Saccharophagus degradans 2-40: one gene and its partner. Each later gene encodes a partner of the first gene's protein in a complex. Links are inferred from orthologs where the notes say so. Each region holds a gene or a part of one and is shown in the gene's direction. Other genes may lie near its edges. The genes, in order: SDE_RS16280 and cheY.

Region 1 (11,784 bases):
ATCGTCGAGTTCTTTAAGCATGTCTTGAATTTTGTGCACTGCTTGTATGCTTTTGTCACTCACGTTAACAAACAGCCCGACATAAACGTCAAGTATATCGCCCACTTCTTTTGCAAATTGGTGGAGGGATACGTCTTGCGTGCCATCCGCTTTTTCTTGGTGTTCTCTGCGGGTTAAGTCTTTGGTAATCGATTCCAGTAGTTCTTGTTCGCGCTGTGTATTTTCCATAAGTACAGTAAAGCTTTTATGCAAGGCGAGGCTACTTTCCTCTGCTAAGTTACGCACTTTATTACTTATGGCGACTATCTCTTCACAGGGGGTATCGGTTACGTCGCTCACCTTTCTTTGTAAAGAGTTTAAGTGGTTAATCGCGTGGGAATTTTCTTGATGTTCGGCCTGCTGGCGGTTGTTTGTAAAGTGAGCGCACAGCGATACTAAACAGGCTATATCAATAATTACGGCTATTGCTAAACAGGTAAATAACGCGATAGGTGTCCAAAGCGCGATGCTACAAACCAAAGATAATGCACTAACAGAAATCGCTATTATTAACTGAATTGGCCAAGCAGATGCCATGGTTTAGTCTCTTGAAGGTGTAAGCAGTAGAGTAAAAATAATCAGCCCATATTATGGACGTTTGTTTTAATACTAGCTGTACCTCGATCGGTTCGCCAGCCAACGTCAAACTAATATTTAACGGTGAGTTACGCGTTTGGATAAAAAAAAGTGGCGCTTAAATCTTTGGCGGATTGGGTAAAGCAAAAGCTATGAGCTAGTGTTAATTACATCGGTAGTTCTTTCTTTATAAATAAGAAGAGCTATTCGGGCGAAACGCAATATGTACAGATGTGTTTTATAAAGCCAAATTTATCTGTATGTGAGTTCATAATTGGTTTTGGTTATATAAAGGGGTAGTGCTATTGTCTGGTAGCAAAATAATACTGTTTGCAGAGCATCTTTCTACTTTGGGGGAGGCTCTTGCGCAAGCCTTTGATTCTACGCCAATTTCTACTGCCAATGCGTTGCAGCTCGCTGTCTCTCAGGGCGATTACAGCTTGATAGTGGTTGATATGCTCGGCGGCGGGGATGTGTCTATTCAGAGAATACGCGACGTACTTCCCTCGCCAGACGAATTAAGTGTGCCTGCAATTATTTTGGCTAACCCTGCGAGTATGGCCGACAAGCTAGCTATGTACGATATGGGCTACGACGACCTAATAGAAAGCGATGTAGAGCTTGATGAAGCAGTAGCGCGGTGTCGAAAAGCAACATTTCACCAAATTGCTATGCGTCAGCTAAGTAGCCGTTTAGATGCAGCAACGGCTACGGCCCGCACCGCATTAGTAGATAACAGTGACCTAGGTGCAAATGTGCAGTTTCTATTGGCTTTGCACAGCTGCGATAACCTAGATGAATTGGGGCAACAGTTTTTTAACAGCTTAGAGCGGTATGGGCTTAAATGTAGTGTGCAAATGCGAAGCCTTATGGGCATAAAAAATATGGAACCAACCGGTATGGCGAAAGATTTGGAATCTCAGCTTCTTACCGAACTTAAAGATAAAGGCAGGTATATAGATTTTGGCCGCCGTACCATTATCAATTTTGATCGTGTTTCCATGCTTATCAAAAACATGCCAGTCGACGATGCAGAGAAATACGGAACCATAAAAGACAATACCTTTGCGCTTATACAAGGGTTAAATGCCAGAGTGATAGCGATAGAAGACCGCTACGAGCTTGAAAAAGAAAAGGAAACTTTAAGAAAGTTATCGAGCGATGTGCAAAATGTTATGCATGTTATCAAGTCGTCTTATCAGAACGTAATGAAAAATATTGCAACCACGGTTGAGCATACCGCAGAGAAAATTCAATATCGTATTCCTGCATTGGCTCTTACAGAAGAAGATGAAGTTTTCTTAGAGGAGGTAACTAACAACAGTGTTTACGAAACGAATCGCATTTTTAACGAAGGTTTAAAGGTGGATGAGTATGTAAATAAGTTGGAATTATCTTTGGGGGCTGCTTTGGCTGCGGTAGAAACCGATGCCACATCGCTGAGTTCAGAAGGCGATTCTGGCGCAAAAGTCGACAACAACCTAGTGGAGCTCTTTTAACTATTAAGAACTTGCAATAACTTCTACTCAATACTATTGGCTTATAACTCAATTAGTCGTATTTCTTATAGGTTAGACTTTATCTGCGTAACCGTACACATCTTAGCGTAACGGTAGCGGTTTGGTTGGTGTTCGTTCCTCGGTCCCCCCCCCCTTTCTTCTGTTCTGCGCAATTCATTTTAACAAAATCTACACCCTCTCTAGCGCCCATAAAATATACGTCTACACTTAAAATTGTCAATTGAAATAGATTCAGTTATAGGAGCGTGCGTGTGTCGCAACTAACGGTGTTCGAAGTTCCAGAGCGTTTTACCATCGCTCAGGCCCAACAGGTATACGAGCAGTTAAACGGCTTATTAGAAAATAATGATGTCGAAAATATCGTATTAGATGCAACGGATGTGGTGAAAATAGATGCTGCGGGTTTACAACTGTTACTTAGTTTCTATCGTACTGCAACGAAATTTCATAAACCCGTTCAGTGGCGTAACCCGTCGGCAGAACTAATCGACAGCGCCAATATTCTCGGCTTGGCTGCAGAGCTAGCATTAGATAACACTGTGAATTAGGAGAAGCTTAATGGCGAAGATATTAATAGTCGATGACTCTGCATCTATGCGACAAATGGTGTCGTTTACGTTGGCGGGGGCTGGCCACCAAGTTACCGAAGCGCCCGACGGTGCCGATGCGTTAGCACTGGCTAAGGCGGGCGGCAGTTTTGATTTGGTTTTATCCGATGTAAATATGCCCAAAATGGACGGCATTAGCCTTGTAAAAGAATTGCGCACGCTACCTACCTTTAAATTCACGCCCATTTTAATGCTTACTACAGAATCTGGCTCTGACAAAAAAGCAGAGGGTAAGAACGCAGGGGCAACGGGTTGGATAGTAAAACCCTTTAGTCCAGATCAACTAATTGCCACCGTTAACAAAGTCCTTTGAGTAAATGTCATGAGCATAGATTTGTCGCAGTTTCATCAAGTCTTTTTCGAAGAAAGCGTAGAAGGCTTGGATATTATGGAGTCTGCGCTTATGGAGCTAGATCCCACTGATGTTGATGACGAAACCATTAACGCCATTTTTCGCTGCGCGCACTCGATAAAGGGCGGTAGTGCCACATTTAGCTTTAACGCCATTTGCGATTTCACGCACGTATTAGAAACACTGTTAGATCAAGTGCGTTCTGGCCAGCGCAGTTTAGTGCTGACGCACGTTAATCTTTTATTGGAATCGGTGGACTGTTTGCGCGAAATGTTAGCCCTTGCGCAAAGTGGCGAATTAGAAAAAACAGAGCAGGCGGCTACGTTGCAACGTCAGTTTGAAGCTATTCTCGCTAACGAAGGGCCTGCGCCCGCACAAAAAACTGAGGCTGCACCCACTGTAAATAGCGATGCCGATGCCCCGTGGCTAATAACATTTCAACCTAGCCTTGAAATTATGCAAACCGGTAATGACCCTGCGCGTATTTTGCGGGAATTGCGTAACACAGGTGCGCTGCAGTTAGTTGCTAATAGCGACGCGCTACCTGAGTGGGGCGGTTTCGACCCAGAGCAATGTTACCTATCTTGGCGTGCCAGCGTGCCCGCATCGATAGAAAAAAATGCGCTAGAGGAAGTATTTGAATGGGTGACCGATTTGGCAGATATTTCGATTACACGATCGGGTGATTGCCAACCTTTGGCCATTGATCAACATGAAAATAACCATTGCTGGAAAATACATTTCGTACCCAGTATCGATGTTATGCGTACAGGTAACGACCCGTTGCGTATTCTCGCAGAGCTAAAGAATTTAAGCAGTACATATCATAGTAAAGCCGACACTAAAGGGCTGCCAGATTTTGCCGATTTTGAGCCAGAAAGTTGTTATTTAGGTTGGGATATTAAGCTAGAAGCTAACACCGAAGTAACCGAAATAGAAACCGCTTTCGAATGGGTGGCCGATGAAAGCCAGTTAACGATATCGGCCCTTGTTGCTGCACCACGAGAAGATGGGCAAACAGAAGCCGAGGCGGTTAATTCTAATGAGGCGAAATTAACACCTATTTTAGCGCCGGTTTCGGTAGTTGAACAAAAGGAACCAGTTAAAGCGAGCAAAGCCAAGCCTGCCAACAAAGCAAGTACGGATGCGACATTTATTCGTGTTGGAATAGATAAAATCGACAACCTTATCAATATGGTGGGCGAGCTTGTTATTACGCAGTCTATGTTGGGGCAATTAAGTGAAGATGTAGATGTTGCTAAAGTGCCCCGGCTTGTTGAGGGCTTAAACCAACTAGAGCAAAACACCCGAGAATTACAAGAAGGCGTAATGCGTATACGCATGCTGCCTATTAGCTTTTCTTTTAATCGCTTTCCACGTTTGGTGCGTGATTTAAGCCAGCGTTTAGAGAAGCAAGTCGAGCTGGTAATACACGGCGAAAATACAGAGCTAGACAAAACAGTTATGGAAAAAATTGGTGACCCACTGGTTCACCTAGTGCGCAATGCTGTGGATCACGGTATAGAACTGCCCGCAGCGCGGCTAGCCGCAGGCAAACCAGAAGTGGGCACCATTACGCTTGATGCCTACCATAAAGGCGGCAATATCGTTATTGAAATAAAAGACGACGGCGCTGGTTTGAATCGCGATAAGGTTTTGCAAAAAGCGATAGACAAAAAAATAATAAGTGCTAGTGATGCAGCAATGATGACTGACGAGCAAGTTTACGATCTTATATTTCAGCCAGGCTTTTCTACTGCCGCAGCGGTTACGGATGTATCTGGTCGCGGTGTAGGTATGGATGTGGTTAAGCGTAATATTCAAGCTTTAAATGGCGCTGTCGATATAGCGTCTAAGCTAGGTGAAGGTTCTACTATCACAATTCGTTTGCCACTTACCCTTGCTATTCTCGATGGTCAGTTAATTCGCGTTGGCGGCAATATTTATATTTTCCCGCTTATTTCTATTGTGGAATCTATGCAGTGTCGCAGCGAATACGTAAACCAGCTAGCTGGCGGGCAACAGGTTTTTCGCTTGCGCGATGAATATGTTCCCATTATCGAGTTAAGTAAAACCTTTTCTATTCCTTCTGATACCGATTCGATTGAAGGCGCACTGATGGTAGTGGTGGAATTCGATGGTCAGAAGGTTGGGGTAATTGTTGACGAGTTATTAGGCCAGCAACAGGTGGTAATAAAAAGCTTAGAGCAAAATTACAAACAGGTTGAAGGTGTTTCTGGCGCAACAATATTGGGTGACGGTACGGTGGCGCTTATTTTAGATGTGCAAAGTATTGTCGACCTGTTTTCTCAAAAGCTAGTGGTTGCGCAAAATACCAGTACGCGTGTCGATGGCTATCAGGTTATGCGCAGTACAAAAACGCTAAATTAATACGAGGTGGTAAGTAATGGAACCGATGGAAAAAACTGACAATCTTGATCGGTCATCTACGGGAACTAATAATACCGCTATGGATGGCGGTTTGGATTCTAGCGTAACCGATCAATACTTAACCTTTATTGTGGCAGAGGAAGAATACGGCGTGGATATTCTTTGCGTTCAAGAAATTCGCGGTTGGGAGTCGGCCACGCCACTGCCTAACGCGCCCGATCATATAAAAGGGGTAATTAATTTGCGTGGCACCATCGTGCCTGTTATCGATTTGCGTACGTGTTTTAGTCTGGAGGTTGTGGATTACTCGCCGATTACAGTAGTAATTGTTTTAAAAGTAAAAACTGCACAAGGCAGCCGTACGGTTGGCATAGTTGTGGATGCAGTTAGCGATGTATATACCCTTAACCCTCGCGATATGAAGCCCGCCCCCGACCTAGGTGATTCTGTTGCTACTGAGTTTATTCGAGGGCTAGCAAATATAGACAACAAAATGGTGATTCTACTCGATATGGATCGCTTGCTAAAACTCGACGGTATGCCAGATCTTTCTACCCTGAAAGACCAGGTGCAAGTTTAATCAACGTATTAACAGAATTTGTGAAATAGGGACGGGTAAAAGATATGAAAAAATTGTTTGAGTTGTTTGGCGGTGGTCACAGCCGGCAGGAAAAAGAGTTAGAAGATAAAGTAAATGCGGCAAGAAGTGCTTTGGCCGTAATTGAATTTACGCCAGAAGGTGTTGTAGAAACCGCAAACGATCTGTTTTTAAATGCGATGGGCTACAGCTTAAATGAAATTCAAGGTAAGCACCATTCAATATTCGTTACAGATGAATATAGAAATAGCAACGATTACAAGAATTTTTGGAGTAATTTACGCCGTGGCGAAAGTCTGTCGGGCGAAATAGAGCGGGTTACAAGCAATGGTGAATCTGTTTTGCTACATGCGACTTATAGCCCTCTCCTCGACGAGGATGGCTCAGTATATCGCGTAATAAAATTCGCGACGGATATTACTGAAGTTCGCCGAGAGTCCAATCAGGCTAGCGCACTTAAATTGTGTCAGGCAAATGTGATGCTTGCCGATAATGAACTGAATATTGTTTATATGAACGATACAGTAGTAGAAATGCTACAAGAGCGCGAAAAGGAATTGCAGCAACACCTGCCTAGCTTCAAAGTAAAAGATTTAATTGGCACCAACGTTGATACTTTTCATAAAAGCCCAGAGCATCAACGCAATCTGCTAAGAGAACTTAAAACACCCTACAAAACAACATTAAACATAGGCGATATGGTGTTCGGCTTGATTGCCACGCCCTGGTTTAATAGCAATGGTGAGCGGTTAGGCACACTTGTAGAGTGGCTTGATAAAACCGAAGAAGTGAAAAAACAAAACGAATTGGCGGCGATAGCGGCAGAGAATGCACGTGTACGCTACGCGCTAGATAGCGTCACCGCAAATGTCATGATTGCCGACCCTGAAGGCAATATTTTATATATGAACGAATCTGTAAACGGCATGTTCAAAAATGCAGAATCGGATATTAAACGCGACCTCCCCAATTTTGATAGCCGCACATTGGTGGGAACCAATATGGATGTATTCCATAAAAACCCTGCGCATCAACGCAATCTATTGAATAACCTCACCAGCACGTATAACGGCGGTGCAAAGGTGGGCGGTAGATCATTCACTGTTATTGCAAACCCCATTTTTGTAGATGGAAAGAAAATTGGCGCTGTTGTGGAATGGGCCGATCGCACCGCTGAAGTGGCAATAGAGAAAGAAATAGACGAAATGGTGGCGGCCGCGTCTCAGGGTGATTTTACTAAACAAATTTCACTGGATGGCAAGAACGGTTTCTTCTTAGGGTTAGCGAAAGGCCTGAATGATTTGGTCACTACAGTTGAAGTGGCGCTGAATGATATTTCGCGTGTGCTTGGCTCTATGGCGCGTGGCGTGTTAACAGAGCGTATTACCCGCAATTACGACGGATCTTTTGGCGAATTAAAAGAAAACGCCAACGGTACCATCGAAAAACTTACCGATATTATTGGCAAAATTCGAACTGCCTCAAATGCAATAAGCACAGCGGCTAATGAAATTGCACAGGGCAACGCCGATTTAAGTCAGCGCACAGAAGAGCAAGCTTCTTCACTAGAAGAAACCGCCTCTAGTATGGAAGAAATGACCTCTACCGTAAGGCAAAGCGCCGAAAACGCACAACAGGCTAATACCCTAGCTATGTCTGCTCAGAAAAAAGCAGGTGAAGGTGGTCAGGTAGTCTCTAAAGCTGTTGAGGCAATGGGTGCAATAAGCGAATCCAGTAAAAAAATTAACGACATTATCGGCGTAATCGACGAAATCGCCTTCCAAACTAACTTGCTCGCCCTTAACGCCGCAGTAGAAGCCGCGCGCGCAGGTGAACAAGGGCGAGGTTTTGCGGTAGTGGCAGGTGAAGTACGAAACCTTGCTCAGCGCTCAGCCGCTGCGGCGAAAGAAATTAAAGAGCTTATTCGCGATAGTGTTTCTAAGGTGGAGGATGGCACAGTGCTGGTCAATCGCTCTGGTGAAACCCTAGAAGAGCTGGTGTCGTCGGTAGAAACCGTAAGTAATATGATGCAGGAAATAAGCAATGGCGCAACCGAGCAAACCTCGGGTATTGAGCAAGTAAACACTGCAATTTCGCAAATGGATGAAATGACGCAACAGAACGCAGCACTCGTAGAGGAAGCATCGGCCGCAGGTGAGGCCATGGCAGAGCAAGCAGCGCGGCTAATGGAAGAGGTGTCGTTTTTCACTATATCGCAAAATCAACAACACATGGTCGTTAGTGCTAGTGCTCGCCCAGCGAAAAAGAGCGTTTCTACTCGCGCCTCTAGCGCACCCAGCGTTTCAGATGACGACTGGGAAGACTTTTAACGTTTAACGCTTAAATGTGTGTGGCGATGCAACTCATCGCCTCTTTGTTTGTATAAATACTCGGTTTTATAGCATGGTTAACCCAAGTCGAACAGCAGTAGTTGGGGATCACGAAGCGCGTGAGTTTCCTATGTCTATTGCCAATTTCGAAATAATAAAACGTATTGCAATGGAGTGGACAGGCATTAGTCTTTCCGATCATAAGCGCAATATGATCTATGGTCGTTTGTCGCGCCGGTTACGCGCGCTTGGGTTATCTGATTTTAATCAGTATTGTAACTTGTTGGAAGCATCGCCCGCGGCCGAAAAAACGGAGTTTATCAATTCAATTACTACAAACCTTACGGCTTTTTTTCGCGAAATACACCACTTTGAATATTTGGCACGTACTGTTATTCCAAATTTAATGCGGGCTAATGCAGCGAGTCGTAAAATTAGAATTTGGTCTGCAGGTTGCTCTACAGGCGAAGAGCCATATTCAATAGCCATGGTTTTTAAAAGCTTCTCGGCCCTAAAGGGTTGGGATGTGAAAATTCTAGCCACCGATCTTGACTCCAATGTGGTTGCCAAAGGCGCGGGCGCGGTTTACCCCATTGATAGAGCCGAGGGCGTACCGGATAAATACCGGCAGTTTTTTAAAAGGGATAAAACTTCCAATAACGTTCAAATAAAAGACAGCGTGCGCGAATTAATTCGATTTCGTCAGCTCAACTTATTACACGAATGGCCAATGCGCGGTTCTTTCGACATTATATTCTGTCGGAACGTGGTGATTTATTTCGATTTGCCAACCCAGAAAAAACTCTTCAACCGTTACGCGGATATGCTCGTTGATAATGGCCACCTGTTTATTGGCCATTCGGAAAACCTCTATAAGGTTACCGATAGATTTAACAGTATGGGCCGTACTATTTATCAAAAAGCGTACTGAAAATGTTAAAGGGATTAACAAGTAAAGCAGATGCTCGTTTAAAGCCTGCGCTACCAGGGTTTACCAATGTATACCGCTACTGGGATGCTCGTTTCGCTAAGGTGGCCGTAAAATTACAGCCTGGCGAATGCTATGTAACTAAAAACGACGAAATGTTAGTGACTGTGCTGGGGTCGTGTATCGCTGCGTGTATCCGCGACCCAGTTGCCGGTGTAGGAGGTATGAACCATTTTATGTTACCCGAACAAGCCGCAGGGCATGAAATCACTCGCAATAGCTTGAGTAACCCCGAGCTGTGTTACGGCAACTGGGCGATGGAGCACTTAATAAATAGCATTATTAAATGCGGCGGTATGCGCAATAGGCTGGAGATCAAATTATTCGGCGGCGGGCGGGTGCTGGCAAATATGGTGCGCATGGATATAGGCCAGCGCAATATAGAATTTGTAGAAAGCTTTTTAGCTAATGATGAACTGCCTGTTATTGCAAAAGATTTAGGCGGTAACTACCCAAGAAAAATTCTTTATTTTGCCGCAACAGGGCAAGCCAAAATGAAAAAAATGGGTATTGCATCAGATACTAACTTGGTTAAACAAGAAAAAGCTTACTTGGATTCTTTGGCCACTAAGCCCAGTGCGGGCGATGTAGAACTGTTTTAGCAGGAGCCAAGATGAAACCTATAAAAGTACTAATAATTGACGACTCCGCTCTCATCCGTTCATTACTGCGCGAAATGATTACCAGCGACCCGCGGCTAGAAGTGTGTGGCGCGGCAGAAGACCCTTATCAAGCGCGCGAAATGATCAAACAACTTAACCCCCATGTGCTAACACTGGATATAGAAATGCCGCGCATGAACGGTATTTCTTTTCTTAAAAACCTAATGCGTTTGCACCCATTACCAGTGGTAATGATTTCTACTCTCACTCAAGTAGGGGCGCCAGAAACACTCGAAGCGTTAAGCTTGGGTGCCGTGGACTTTATCGGCAAGCCCAAGCAGCATTCCGATTTAGGTTTAAGCCAGTACCGCGACGAGATTATTCGCAAACTTATCTGTGCGGCGGGCGCAAATGTAACGGCTATGGAAGGGGTAGGCAAAGCTAAAGCTACAGGGTTGGATGCTGTGGCTCAGTCCAAGTCGCTTAAAACAGGCTTTTTGTGTGCCATAGGTGCGTCTACTGGTGGCACTGAAGCTATTAAAGCGGTTGTATCTAGTCTGCCTTTAAACAGTCCGCCTATTGTTGTTACCCAGCATATTCCACCTGCATTTAGCACATCGTTCGCAAAACGCTTAGATGGTGCTAGTGCGGTAAAAGTATACGAAGCGCAACACCAGCAGCCTATAGAAAAAGGCTGTGTGTATATTGCCCCTGGCGATGCCCACCTTAAAGTAAGCAAAACTGCTAAGGGCTATATTTGCTTGTTGGATTCCGGCGAAATGGTAAATCGTCATAGGCCATCGGTAGAGGTATTGTTCGATTCAGTATGCGAGCAGGTGGGCAACAAAGCCATGGGCGTCATTTTAACTGGTATGGGTGCCGACGGAGCTGAAGCACTGAAGCGGATGCGTGATGCCGGTAGTCACACAATTGCGCAGGATGAAGCCACCTCTATTGTTTGGGGGATGCCCGGCGCTGCAGTGAAATTGGATGCGGCAGCAGAAGTGCTTCCGTTAAACAAAGTAGCTGCAAATATAATTAAGCACGCGTTGAAATAAGTGAGTCGCAGTGTATAAAGGCGCAGCGCCTAACTCACTCAGTAAAGCGCCATGTGCCATACCACACGCTTTTAGTGTGGCATGGCATTATTGTGTTCCGTAGCTGAGCACAAGTCTGCTTGTGTGCACTGCTTTAAGGCGGTTTCAGGCCTTCCCCCCTTTACATTCGCGTAGACTGTGCCATGATCGTGCAAACAGTATCGTACTGTTAAATGTTAACGTGTTTGGCTTGCTGGCGCCTATTCTTGCCTGTATTGTTCCGCCTAAACCAGCCAATTCGGCGTGCGGTGAGGCTTTTGTACCGAATTGGTAATAACTGGTAACAATTTACTTATCAATGTAATGAAGTAGGCGTGAATCCTGCAGGTTAACAGGTTCACATTCCAAACGTTGGTGCGTGATGTTCCCAATAAAAGATAATTCAATGCCACACAGGTTATTTCCCTGTTAAGTTGGTATAAAGCCTCTTCAATAAGTTAGCGGGTATACGGAATGGCAATAGATTGGAGTACCTACTCGTCAGATAAATTTTATGACGAGCTGATTAATTCTAATGGCAATGCGCGCAAGCAAGCTAAAAAGCTTGTGTCGTTAATGCGGTCACTAAGCGAAGAAGATATCGCATCGCGCAAACAATCGGCAGAAAGTACCATCAAAGAGATGGGCGTGTCGTTTACGGTATATACCGAAGGTGGCAACATCGATCGCGCCTGGCCATTCGA
Region 2 (11,619 bases), 1.2 Mb from region 1 along the record:
ACGCACTTAAACCAAATAATACAAACGCACACACACGAATTATTGGGGCATGAAGAAGTACAAAAATGGTTGGATTTACTCGGTGAAAAATCGCCTAAATTGGTTGAAGAGCTAGTGCCAGAGACACTTTCAATCAATCAGCTCTTAAAAACGCTGCAAGGTTTACTGCGCGAGCAAGTCCCCATTCGCGACATGCGCACTATTGCCGAGGCGTTGGCAGCGCACGGCAATAAATCGATGGATACCACTGCTTTAACGTCAATTGCGCGCGTTTCACTTGCGCGACAAATTGTGCAAAACATTGTGGGGCAAGATCCAAACTTACCGGTTATTACTTTAGATCCGTCATTGGAACAGTTGTTGCTACAGTCTGTACAACAGGCACAAAAAGCTGGCGCTAGCGACGGAGCGTTTATCGAACCGCAGCTTGCAGAAAGGCTAAATAAGTCACTTGTTGAAACAGCGAAAAAGCAAGAAATGGCCGGCCGCCCAATAGTACTTCTAGTTGCGGCACCCATAAGGCCAATGATGGCTCAGTTTGTTCGTTACCACATAAGTGAAATGCACGTAATAGCGTACAACGAAGTGCCCGACAACAAACAAATTACCATAGAGGCAACCATAGGAGCCGATGTGGTAAACGGCGGAAAGCAGCGCTAACAGGGCTTAGCCCGTAAGTGAGGAGGTAAACAATGTTTAATGATCATCCACAGGGTAGAGGTAATGGCGGCGAGCCAGCCAAAACACAAATCAAACGGTTTGTGGCCCCGAGTATGGCCAGAGCATTGCAGTTGGTGCGCGATGAGATGGGCCCAGAAGCGGTTATTTTATCTAGCCAGCGTACCCCCAACGGCGTGGAGGTTATTACCTCTGTGGAGCCAGACTTACCAACACGCGGCATAGATGTAAGACGCGAGTTTGGTCAGAATTTTGACGCCGACTTAGATCACCCCATGGAAAGCGACAGCGCATGGCGTATGCAGGCTGGCATCGATCAGGCTGCCGCTTCCTTCAAAGCCAGTGCATCGGTAGATAGCCGACCAGCAGCCGGCAACAAGCGCGACCCCGAACAACTGGCCCACGAAATCGAACGCGCACGCGAACGTATGCTAGCGGCAAAACGCGAAGCGCGAGAAGCGCCGTCAGATCAATCTTTCCATAAGTTTGTTAAGCAACAAGCTCAACAGGCACCAGCGCAACAAAGCGCTCCGGCCCAAGAGCGGCCAACACCTAAAGAATATAACCGCTATAGCGACGAGCCTAGCCAGTTTAATAAGCCTTCCTCATATGCCGAGCCAAGTTTTGCAACGGCAATGAACCATCAGCAAAGCGCTCCACAAGAAACGCTGCGCTTAAACGAATTGCAAAGTGAATTGGCCGACATGCGTTTATTGCTGGAGCAGCAGTTGTGGCATATGAACGAAAACCAGCAGCGCACAAGCATGCCTAGTCAAATTAAATTGCCGGTTGGCTATTCGCTAGTGGGAGATCACTTAAAGCGCTTAGGCTTAAGCGAGAACCTCGTGCAAGAGCTGCTCTTAGAGCAAGATGGCACTACACGCCCTAGCGAAGCTTGGAAAGGCTGTTTGGCAAAATTATCGCGCCGTATTCCCGCATTAAAGGGCGATATGGTTAGCGGTGGTGGCGTATTTGCTTTTGTTGGCCCTACAGGGGTAGGTAAAACCACAACCATCGCTAAACTTGCCGCGCGATTTGTTCTAGAAAACGGCCCTGGCAAAGTGGCCATCATTACAACGGATACCTACCGCGTGGGTGCGCACGATCAATTACGCTCTTTAGGGCGCATCTTAGGCGTGCCTGTAAGGGCGTTAGATAAAGACCACAGCTTGCCAGTACTACTCGCTAGCCTTAAGCAGTTCCCACTAATACTTGTAGATACAGCAGGCTTTAGGCAGGGCGATGCATTGCTAAAAGAACAGCTTCGCCAGTTAGACACTTGCCCAACCATGCGCCGTATTTTAGTTATGGCATGCAACAGTCAATTGCAAACCCTTAAGGCTTCTGTACACGCATACGCTGGTATGCGAGGCGTAGATGCTTGCGTAATTACCAAGGTTGATGAATCCCTGAGCATGGGCGAAGCATTAAGTGTATTAGTGGAAAAATCTGTGCCAGTAGCCTATACAACAGATGGACAGGAAATTCCTAAAGACATAGCACCAGCCAGTGGGCACGCGCTTATCGCCAAGGCTGTAGCTTTAGCAAAACAGGCACAGGAAGTAGAAAAGCAGGGCAACGGTATGGCCGCGCTATAGTCAACTATACTCATAAAAACCCCGCTGAACCTTTAGCGCTAAACGTACTAGCGCCAAAGGGAGAAAGTCATTAAATAAGAGATGTAGTCGTATGAGTACAGTCCGGCCGGTAAAAGTTATAGCTGTCACGGGTGGTAAAGGTGGCGTCGGCAAAACCAATCTTTCGGTAAATCTCGCCATTGCGTTGGCGGAGCTACGCAGACGAGTGGTGCTAATGGATGCCGACCTGGGGTTGGCCAATGTGGATGTACTGCTAGGAGTACAGGCCAAATACACACTGGCAGATGTACTCGACGGCACCAAAACTTTACGCGAAGTGATGGTAAATGGCCCGGCGGGAATAAAAATTGTGCCTGCCTCTTCTGGCGTTCAGCAAATGGCTAGCCTAACCCACCAAGAGCACGCAGCGCTTATTCACGCTTTTAGCGATTTGGGTGATCAGTTAGACGTACTGTTAATAGATACCGCAGCGGGTATATCCGACACGGTTGTAAGTTTTGTACGCGCAGCACAAGAGGTGTTGGTAGTGGTGTGCGACGAACCATCGTCTATCACAGATGCTTACGCTCTAATGAAATTATTAAATATGGAACATGGCGTATACCGTTTTCGCGTAGTTGCCAATATGACGCGTTCCACGCAAGAAGGCATAAACCTATTTAATAAATTAAATGCCGTGTGTGAGCGATTTTTAGATGCTTCTTTGCAATATGTAGGCAGCGTGCCGTTTGACGAAAACCTGCGCAAAGCCGTGCAAAAAAGGCGGCCAATATTGGAGTTTGCGCCGCGTTCGAAGGCGGCTGCTGCAATTAGAGTACTTGCGCAAAAAGTAGATGAGTGGCCGGTGCAAACCAGCGCAAGAGGGCATTTGGAATTCTTTATAGAGCAGTTGCTAAGTGCGCAGGCTGCATCCGCCGGAGGTGGTTATTAGCGGTTGCTTAGTGCTAGAAGGGCGGTTGGTTACATGCCGCCAAGCTAAACTTTTATCCTATTACTCGCACCTATACAAAACATTAGAAACAAGTAATAAATTAAACCAACAAAACAAGTATCAAGCAAAATTAATCGGGGCTTTATGTGCCCGCATTCAAAGGGTAACCACGCAAACTTGGCAGCAAATTACATTACATGTTGCACGAGTGCGTCTCTGAATTATGGCAGTCTCAGTGGCAGAAAATTTGATGGTCTACGAAAAACCTAAGGAAGGAGACCAAGAAATAAAGGTAGAGGATTACGCCTATCTCGTGAAACGTATCGCCCATCATATGATGGCGCGCATGCCTTCGTGCGTTCAAATAGAAGATTTAATTCAAGCGGGCATGCTGGGGCTGCTAGAAGCAGCACAAAAATATGACGCCAGTAAAGGCGCAAGCTTCGAAACCTATTCTGGAATACGCATTCGCGGTGCCATTGTAGATGAAATGCGCCGCGGAGACTGGGCGCCTAGGTCTGTACATCGCAACAGTCGACGTGTAGCAGAGGCAATAGCCACAGTAGAGGCTCGCCATGGGCGCGATGCACGCGACCACGAAATAGCAGAAGAGATGGGTTTAAGCCTTGACGAGTACTACGCTATGGCGCGCGATAGTGCATCTACTCGCCTGTTTAGCTACGAAGAAACCTACGAAAACGATGAGTCGCGCTTTGACGAATACGAGCCTAGTGACGGTTTGCGCGGCCCCTCCGAACAAGTTCACCGTAATGCCCTCTACACCGATTTAGTGGCCGCCATTGGCAAATTGCCAGAGCGAGAGAGGCTTGTGCTATCGCTGTATTACGAACAGGAAATGAACCTAAAAGAAATTGGGCTAGTACTTGGTGTATCTGAATCTAGGGTAAGCCAAATCCACAGTCAGGCTGCTTTAAGGCTCAAATCCCGCATGCAAGATTGGCAATCGTACGAATGATGGCCAACTTTGCCCTAAACGTAAGGAATTTTTGGAATATCAAGGCTAAAAACTGGATGAACTCTATCTAACGTCTAGACTTGTAATCAGGGCTGTTAAAGGTGTAGAGCTTTTACATCAACGGATAACACGCCTAGTAAAACCTGCTCTGGTGAACTAGGTTTCCGAGCGACGAGACTATTGGAGGTTGCATTGGATAAAAACATGAAAATACTGATTGTTGATGATTTCTCGACGATGCGTCGGATCATTAAAAATCTGTTAAGAGATTTGGGGTTCACCAATACGCATGAGGCGGACGATGGCAGCACCGCATTGCCTATGCTTAAAAGTGGAGATTTCGATTTCTTAGTTACCGATTGGAACATGCCCGGTATGAGCGGCATCGAGCTGCTTAAAGAGATCCGTGCGGATGCCAAGCTGGGAACTATTCCCGTACTAATGGTTACGGCAGAAGCGAAGCGCGACCAAATTATCGAAGCCGCGCAAGCTGGTGTAAATGGCTATGTTGTTAAGCCCTTTACTGCTCAAGTGCTCAAAGAAAAAATAGACAAAATTTTTGAGCGCGTAGGCGGATAATTAAAAAAGGCAGTTACATGGAAACACAACGTGATCTGCATAAAAATGAGCAGTTTTTAACTGAGCTTGAAGATTGTGCGAAACAGCTAGTAGAGAACCTCCAAAACAATAATTTTGACGGTGCTTCGGAGCTTATTCACACCTTGGTAGAGGCGAGAGATCGTCATATTTTCCAGTCGGTGGGCCGATTAACTCGCGGCTTACATAATGCCATTGTCAATTTTAATGTCGATGCTGACTTCGATAATAATCCACCAGAAATTAACAACTCAGAAATACGCGATGCTTCAGATAGGCTTAACTACGTCATTAAAATGACTCAAGAAGCGGCCGATAAAACCATGGATAAGGTAGAGTCCATTGCCCCAATAGCAATGAACCTAGGGCAAGAGGCAACGCTTTTAAGGGCAGATTGGCAAAAATTAAAACGCCGTGAAATATCGAAAGAAGAGTTTAAAGTTTTATACGATCGTATGGGCACATTTCTCGACCAAATGGATATGGGCACGCAAGAACTGAACAAATCCCTGCAAGATATTATATTAGAGCAGGGCTATCAGGATCTTACCGGCCAAGTACTTAAAAAAGTGATTGGCTTGGTAACCGATGTTGAAAGTGAACTCGTGAATTTAATGCGTATTGCGGGCGAGGTAGAACATGTAACGGGTATGGCAGGTGGTGCCGATACGGCTGCCACTGGCAGCGGCGAAGCAAAAAATTCAAAAGGTGAAGGCCCGCAAATTCACGCAGAAACACGTGATGATGTGGTCTCGGGTCAAGATGATGTTGACGACCTTTTATCTAGCCTGGGCTTTTGAGGAGCATATGAATGTCATTCGGAGAAGATGAAGAGATTCTTCAGGACTTTCTAGTCGAAGCTGGAGAAATCCTGGAGCAGCTCTCCGAGCAGCTTGTAGACTTGGAGCAACGTCCAGACGATAAAGAGTTGCTTAACGCGATATTTCGCGGCTTTCACACCGTAAAAGGTGGTGCTGGCTTTTTACAACTAAATGCAATGGTAGATTGCTGTCACGCAACCGAAAACCTATTCGACATGCTTCGCAATGGTAAACGTGTAGTTAGCTCCGAGCTAATGGATGTTGTATTGCAAGCCCTAGATTTAGTTAACGAACAATTTGATGAAGTTAAAAACAGACAAGAAATAACGCCTGCTTCCCCCGAATTAATCGCGGCTTTAGAAGCGCTTATTAATGGCGAAACACCAGCTGGCGCGGCCGATGTCGCTGCACCCGAGCAGCCAGACGAAGTAGCGGTAGAACCTGCTACACAAGAGCCCGACAATGCAGGCGAGTTAGCTATTTCAGACGACGAATTTGAAGGCTTTCTCGACGCCATAAACGAAGACTCCAATTCCTCGGCTAATACAGCCCCAGCGCAACAAGCAGCCCCTAGTGAGCCTGCAATCAGAGGCTCCGATAGCGATGAAATAACCGAAGACGAATTTGAATCTTTATTGGATCAGTTACACGGTGCGGGCAAAGCGCCTAAAATCGAAGCTCCTGAACCAACGAGTAGTGCTGCAGCGAGTTCTAGCACTGATGAAATTTCAGAAGACGAATTCGACAATTTATTAGATCAGCTACACGGCCTAGGTAAAGGGCCCGGCACAGGCGGAGCTGCACCAGCGCCTACCGATGGCGGCAGTGCCAACAACGACCTTATTACTGACGATGAATTTGAAGATCTTCTCGATCAGCTGCATGGTCAGGGTAATGGCCCCATTAAAGCGGCTAAGCCTGCTTCTAGCGCGCCTAAACCTGCTGCAGCGCCAGCTAAACCCGCAGCACCAGAGCCAGTTGCAAAACCTTCAGTCGCTGCTGCGACACCAAGCAAAGAGCCTACAGCGCCTAGCCCTGTAAAGCCCACTGCACCAGTTGCAGCGCCTAAACCGCGAGAAGCGGCACCCGGTGGGAACAGTGCTGCAGCGGGCGAAACGACCGTTCGTGTAGATACCCAGCGCCTAGACGACATTATGAACATGGTGGGTGAGTTGGTGTTGGTACGTAACAGACTCGTGCGCCTAGGTATCGATTCCGCCGATGAAGTAATGCAAAAAGCGGTAGGTAATTTAGACGTGGTTACTGCCGATTTGCAAACAGCAGTAATGAAAACTCGCATGCAGCCAATCAAAAAAGTATTTGGCCGCTTTCCACGCGTTGTTCGCGATTTAGCGCGTAACCTGAAAAAAGAAATAAACCTCGAGCTACAAGGTGAAGAAACCGATTTAGATAAAAACCTCGTAGAAGCGTTAGCAGATCCACTGGTTCACTTGGTTAGAAATTCAGTGGACCACGGGATAGAACTGCCTGGTGCGCGCGAAGAAAAAGGCAAGCCTAGAGTAGGTAAAGTAATTTTGGCTGCCGAGCAAGAGGGCGACCATATTCTATTGTCCATTACCGACGATGGCGCTGGCATGGACCCTAACGGCTTGCGCGATAAAGCGGTAGAAAAGGGCATTCTAGAGCCCGATGCCGCCGCGCGTTTATCCGATACAGAAGCGTTTAACCTTATTTTTGCTCCTGGCTTTTCAACTAAAACAGAAATTTCTGATGTGTCTGGCCGCGGCGTAGGCATGGATGTTGTAAAAACCAAAATCACTCAGTTAAACGGCTCTATAGAAATCAAATCTAAAATTGGTGAAGGTACGCGCTTTATTATTAAAGTGCCGTTAACTCTCGCCATTATGCCAACGTTAATGATTATGGTAGGCAAGCAAGCATTTGCCTTGCCACTTGTAAGTGTGAACGAAATATTCCATATGGATTTATCAAGAACACACGTTGTAGACGGTCAGCAGTGCGTGACAATTCGCGATCATGCTGTGCCTATTTTTGAACTAAAAAAATGGCTGGTGCGCGATCACAGCATTTATAAAAACGATCCAGAAAGCGACTCGAAAGAGGGGCACGTTGTAATTGTATCAGTTGGTACACAGCGGGTAGGTTTCATTGTGGATCAGCTTATAGGCCAAGAAGAAGTGGTTATTAAACCATTAGGTAAAATGCTTCAAGGCACACCTGGCATGGCCGGCGCCACCATTACAGGCGATGGCACCATCGCATTAATTCTAGATGTTCCTAGTTTGTTAAAACGCTATGCTGGTTCGCGTTAAGCGCCAGCTTCTCTTTTTTGTAAGCAGTGGGAGCTATAGTGGCTTATAAAGTTCTGGTTGTAGACGATTCACAATTTTTTCAGGTGAGATTAAAGCAAATAATTAATGAGCATCCTGATTTAGAAGTTGTTGGCATCGCAGCTAATGGCCAAGAAGCTATTGACCTAGAAGAGTCATTGCGCCCCGATATCATATCTATGGATTATGAAATGCCACATCTTGATGGTATTTCTGCTGTGCGCTCGATCTTGTCCAAGCGGCCTATACCCATCGTTATGTTTTCATCTATGACATACGAAGGGGCCACAATTACGTTAGAAGCTTTAGATGCTGGGGCAGTGGATTTTATTCCTAAAAACTTCGCTGAAGTATCCCGCGATTCAGTCGTTTTAAAAAAGCGCTTGCACGAAAAGCTATTGTTGTTTGCACAAAAAGCTAAGCCGAGTGTGGCGGCACGCAGTACAACCCAGCCAAGCGGGGTTAGGCCCTCTGCCTTAGGTGCAAATCTGTCTTCCAGTCGCTCACCCAGGCCGGCTAGTAGTGCACCCAGTGCCCCTAAAAAGCGAATAAAAGGCTTAGTTAAATTAGTAGCAATTGGCGCGTCTACCGGTGGGCCTGTTGCCGTTTCAGAAATAATCACTCGTTTGCCAGCCAACTTTCCCGTGCCAGTCATTGTGGCGCAACACATGCCAGAAAACTTTACCAAAGCATTCTCAGAGCGCCTTAATCGGCAGTCGGCTGTAGAGGTAAGAGAAGCGCAAGATGGCGATTTACTTAAGTCCGGTGTGGTATATGTGGCGCCTGGCGGCAACCAATTAATGGTCGATAAAACTGGTCGCTCCATACGTATTCTTGATGGCGATGCGCGCTTAACCTACAAGCCTTCGGTCGATGTGTTGTTTGCGTCTGCTGCAAGTGCCATGGGCGATAAAGTGTTGGCAATAGTATTAACGGGGATGGGCGCAGATGGATGCGATGGCGCTAAGTTATTAAAACAAAAAGGCGCAACCATATGGGGCCAGGATAAAGACTCCTGTGTTGTATATGGTATGCCAGCGGCTGTAGCCAAGGCTGGACTAACAGATGAAGTTTTACCGTTAGATCAAGTGTGGCAACGGCTGGTTTCGGATGTTTAGTCTCGGGAGCAGGGTGTGGATATTCTCAGCGTAGTAGGTGTAATAATTGGCTTTGCCGCGCTGTTAGGCGGAAACTTCCTAGAAGGAGGCAATTGGACATCCCTAGTCAATGGGCCGGCGGCCCTTGTTGTAGTGGGTGGTACTTTAGGGGCGGCTATTTTGCAAACCCCTTATAGCGGTATAAAGCGCTCCCTTACACTATTCAAATGGATCTTTAAGCCCCCGCGCTTACATTTTAAGTCGGGCATTAAACAAGTTGTAAGCTGGGCCATGGCTGCCCGTAAAGAAGGCTTACTTGGCTTGGAAAATATTGCCGAAAAAGAAAAAGATAGCTTCGCCAAAAAAGGTTTACAACTGTTGGTTGATGGTAGCGAAACAGATGTTATCCGCCACGTAATGGAAACCGATTTAATTGTAGCCGAGCAGCGCGATCACGATGCCGTACAGTTTTACGAAAGCATGGGCGGCTACGCACCCACCATTGGTATTATTGGTGCAGTAATGGGGCTTATTCATGTTATGCAAAATCTTGCAGACCCGGCCGAACTCGGCCCCGGCATAGCTATAGCATTTGTTGCCACAATTTACGGGGTGGCATTTGCCAACTTATTTTTATTGCCCGTCGCCAATAAACTAAAAGCCTGTATCAAACAGCAATCGCAATTCAGAGAATTACTTGTAGAGGGCATAATCGCCATAGCAGACGGTGAAAACCCAAAAGTAATTGAAATGAAATTAAGCGGTTACCTGCACTAGCGGGGCGTTTAATTATGATCCGAAGGCAGCCAATAGAAACAAAAATTAATCACGAACGTTGGTTAGTCTCCTACGCCGATTTTATTACGCTGCTATTTGCTTTTTTTGTGGTTATGTATTCAGTTTCGCAGGTTAACGAAACCAAATATCGCACCTTATCTGAAACCTTGGGTAACGCGTTTTCTAGTAGCGCCAAAAAAACAAATAAAAACCGTTCGCCCGACACTACCGAAGCAGAAGTGGCGCCCCTTAAGCAAATAGAACAGCAGCTGGAACAGGCTTTAAGCGGTGTGCTAGCTACCGGTGAGGTAACGTTAAATGGCAATCAAAACTGGGTGGAAATTGTAATAGATGCAAATTCATTCTTTTCGTCTGGGCAGGCCACTCCAAGTGATGAGGCGCGCACTGTCTTAAACAAGGTTGCCGATATTATCTCCCCCTTTGATAACGCTGTAGCAGTGGGTGGCCATACCGACGACACGCCAATAAACAATGCCCAATTCAAAAATAACTGGGAGCTATCTTCCGCCCGAGCAGTGACGGTGGTGAATCTATTGGCCTTTGCAGGTGTTAGCCCCGAGAGAATGTCTGCTGTAGGTTACGGGGAATACCGACCTATCGCCGATAACCAAACACCCGAGGGGCGCAGTGCCAATAGGCGTGTTGTGTTACGTGTAGCCCGCGATAGGGCCGATATTCCTAAAGTGATTGCGCCCAATGCAATTCCCCAAAGCGAAACGCCTGCAACGCCAGCCAACCCAGAGCCAGTAGTTAACCCCGGCCCAGCTGAAGAGCAACCAGAAACAGTCGAACCAGTAAGATTAAAAAACGGTGGCTTACTGTTTACAAGCGACCCCGATAGAGCGCGAAACAATCGATAGGGTCGCGCTAGTATTTCAATTGATTATTGTCTCTTAAATCAAACACTCATTATGCTTTAAACGCTGTTCCCTAAATGTAGGGATGTTGGTTTCGCGGTATTGTTACTTCCAATAGGGCATGCTTCTTGCGTTGTGGTTAATAGTATCAATGTGCGTAAAGTTTTTGACGCTTAGGGCGATATAGTAAGAACTATGAGGCTAATTGTTTGATTGTTTGGACTGTTTCCAACCAAAAGGGTGGGGTAGGCAAAACCACCACCAGCGTTGCGCTTGCAGGTTTGGCTGCCGAAGCGGGTAAGCGGGTATTACTTATCGATTTAGACCCGCATGGCTCGCTTACAAGCTACTTTCGTCTCGACCCTGATATGCAGTTATCCAGCGTCTTTACTTTGTTTCAGGAGCGCACAGCGCTAACAGAGTCGCTCATAGAGAAAGTAACGGTGCGAACACCATACGCAGGTATATCGTTACTGCCCGCAGCCACCGCTTTGGCAACGCTCGAGCGTCAAGCAATAGGCGATGGTATGGGGTTGGTTATATCGCGCACTCTGGCCAAGGTTACCGACCAATACGATCTGGCCATAATCGACTGCCCCCCGCAGCTTGGTGTGCTTATGGTTAATGCACTTGCGGCCTGTAGTCGTTTACTTATTCCTGTACAAACCGAGTTTTTAGCCATTAAAGGGCTAGAGCGTATATTGCACACCCTAGAAATGCTGGCTAAATCGCGTAAAAAGCCGCTAAATCACATCATATTACCCACTATGTACGACCGGCGAACACAAGCATCTGTTTCTAGCTTACGTACCATTCGCAACGATTATGGCGAATGTGTATGGGCCGGCAAAATACCCGTTGATACAAAGTTGCGAGATGCGAGCAGGGCGGGTGTACCACCGCACTTATTCGACCCCAATGGCCGCGCCGTAGAGGCTTACCGGTCACTCTATA

The links.
Region 2: the proteins of SDE_RS16280 (region 1) and cheY are in contact, whole or in part, in a solved structure (PDB 1A0O), measured with the Escherichia coli proteins. The link is inferred for Saccharophagus degradans 2-40 from one-to-one orthologs.

Annotation. Positions count from the first base shown.
Region 1 is NC_007912.1:3,962,642-3,974,425, reverse strand. What follows is about bases 2,687-5,775. They hold SDE_RS16280 (chemotaxis protein CheA), read left to right. Parts: upstream 2,687-3,065; coding sequence 3,066-5,486; downstream 5,487-5,775. Other genes in these bases: SDE_RS16275 (chemotaxis protein CheW), read left to right, coding at 5,503-5,775; SDE_RS16285 (response regulator), read left to right, coding at 2,694-3,056. Outside these bases: SDE_RS23135 (methyl-accepting chemotaxis protein), read right to left, coding at 1-228; SDE_RS16295 (response regulator transcription factor), read left to right, coding at 921-2,114; SDE_RS16290 (STAS domain-containing protein), read left to right, coding at 2,387-2,683; more of SDE_RS16275, read left to right, coding at 5,776-6,066; SDE_RS16270 (methyl-accepting chemotaxis protein), read left to right, coding at 6,111-8,414; SDE_RS16265 (CheR family methyltransferase), read left to right, coding at 8,488-9,345; chemoreceptor glutamine deamidase CheD, read left to right, coding at 9,348-10,004; SDE_RS16255 (protein-glutamate methylesterase/protein-glutamine glutaminase), read left to right, coding at 10,016-11,062; SDE_RS16250 (circularly permuted type 2 ATP-grasp protein), read left to right, coding at 11,555-11,784. UniProt on the Escherichia coli protein: Involved in the transmission of sensory signals from the chemoreceptors to the flagellar motors. CheA is autophosphorylated; it can transfer its phosphate group to either CheB or CheY.
Region 2 is NC_007912.1:2,749,554-2,761,172, reverse strand. The notes cover bases 3,145-6,068. They hold cheY (chemotaxis response regulator CheY), read left to right. Parts: upstream 3,145-4,375; coding sequence 4,376-4,762; downstream 4,763-6,068. Other genes in these bases: SDE_RS11325 (chemotaxis protein CheA), read left to right, coding at 5,592-6,068; SDE_RS11330 (protein phosphatase CheZ), read left to right, coding at 4,780-5,580; SDE_RS11340 (RNA polymerase sigma factor FliA), read left to right, coding at 3,431-4,183; SDE_RS11350 (MinD/ParA family protein), read left to right, coding at 3,145-3,207. In the rest of the region: flagellar biosynthesis protein FlhA, read left to right, coding at 1-660; flagellar biosynthesis protein FlhF, read left to right, coding at 693-2,276; more of SDE_RS11350, read left to right, coding at 2,368-3,144; more of SDE_RS11325, read left to right, coding at 6,069-7,895; SDE_RS11320 (protein-glutamate methylesterase/protein-glutamine glutaminase), read left to right, coding at 7,934-9,031; SDE_RS11315 (flagellar motor protein), read left to right, coding at 9,047-9,787; SDE_RS11310 (flagellar motor protein MotB), read left to right, coding at 9,802-10,668; SDE_RS11305 (ParA family protein), read left to right, coding at 10,875-11,619. UniProt on the Escherichia coli protein: Involved in the transmission of sensory signals from the chemoreceptors to the flagellar motors.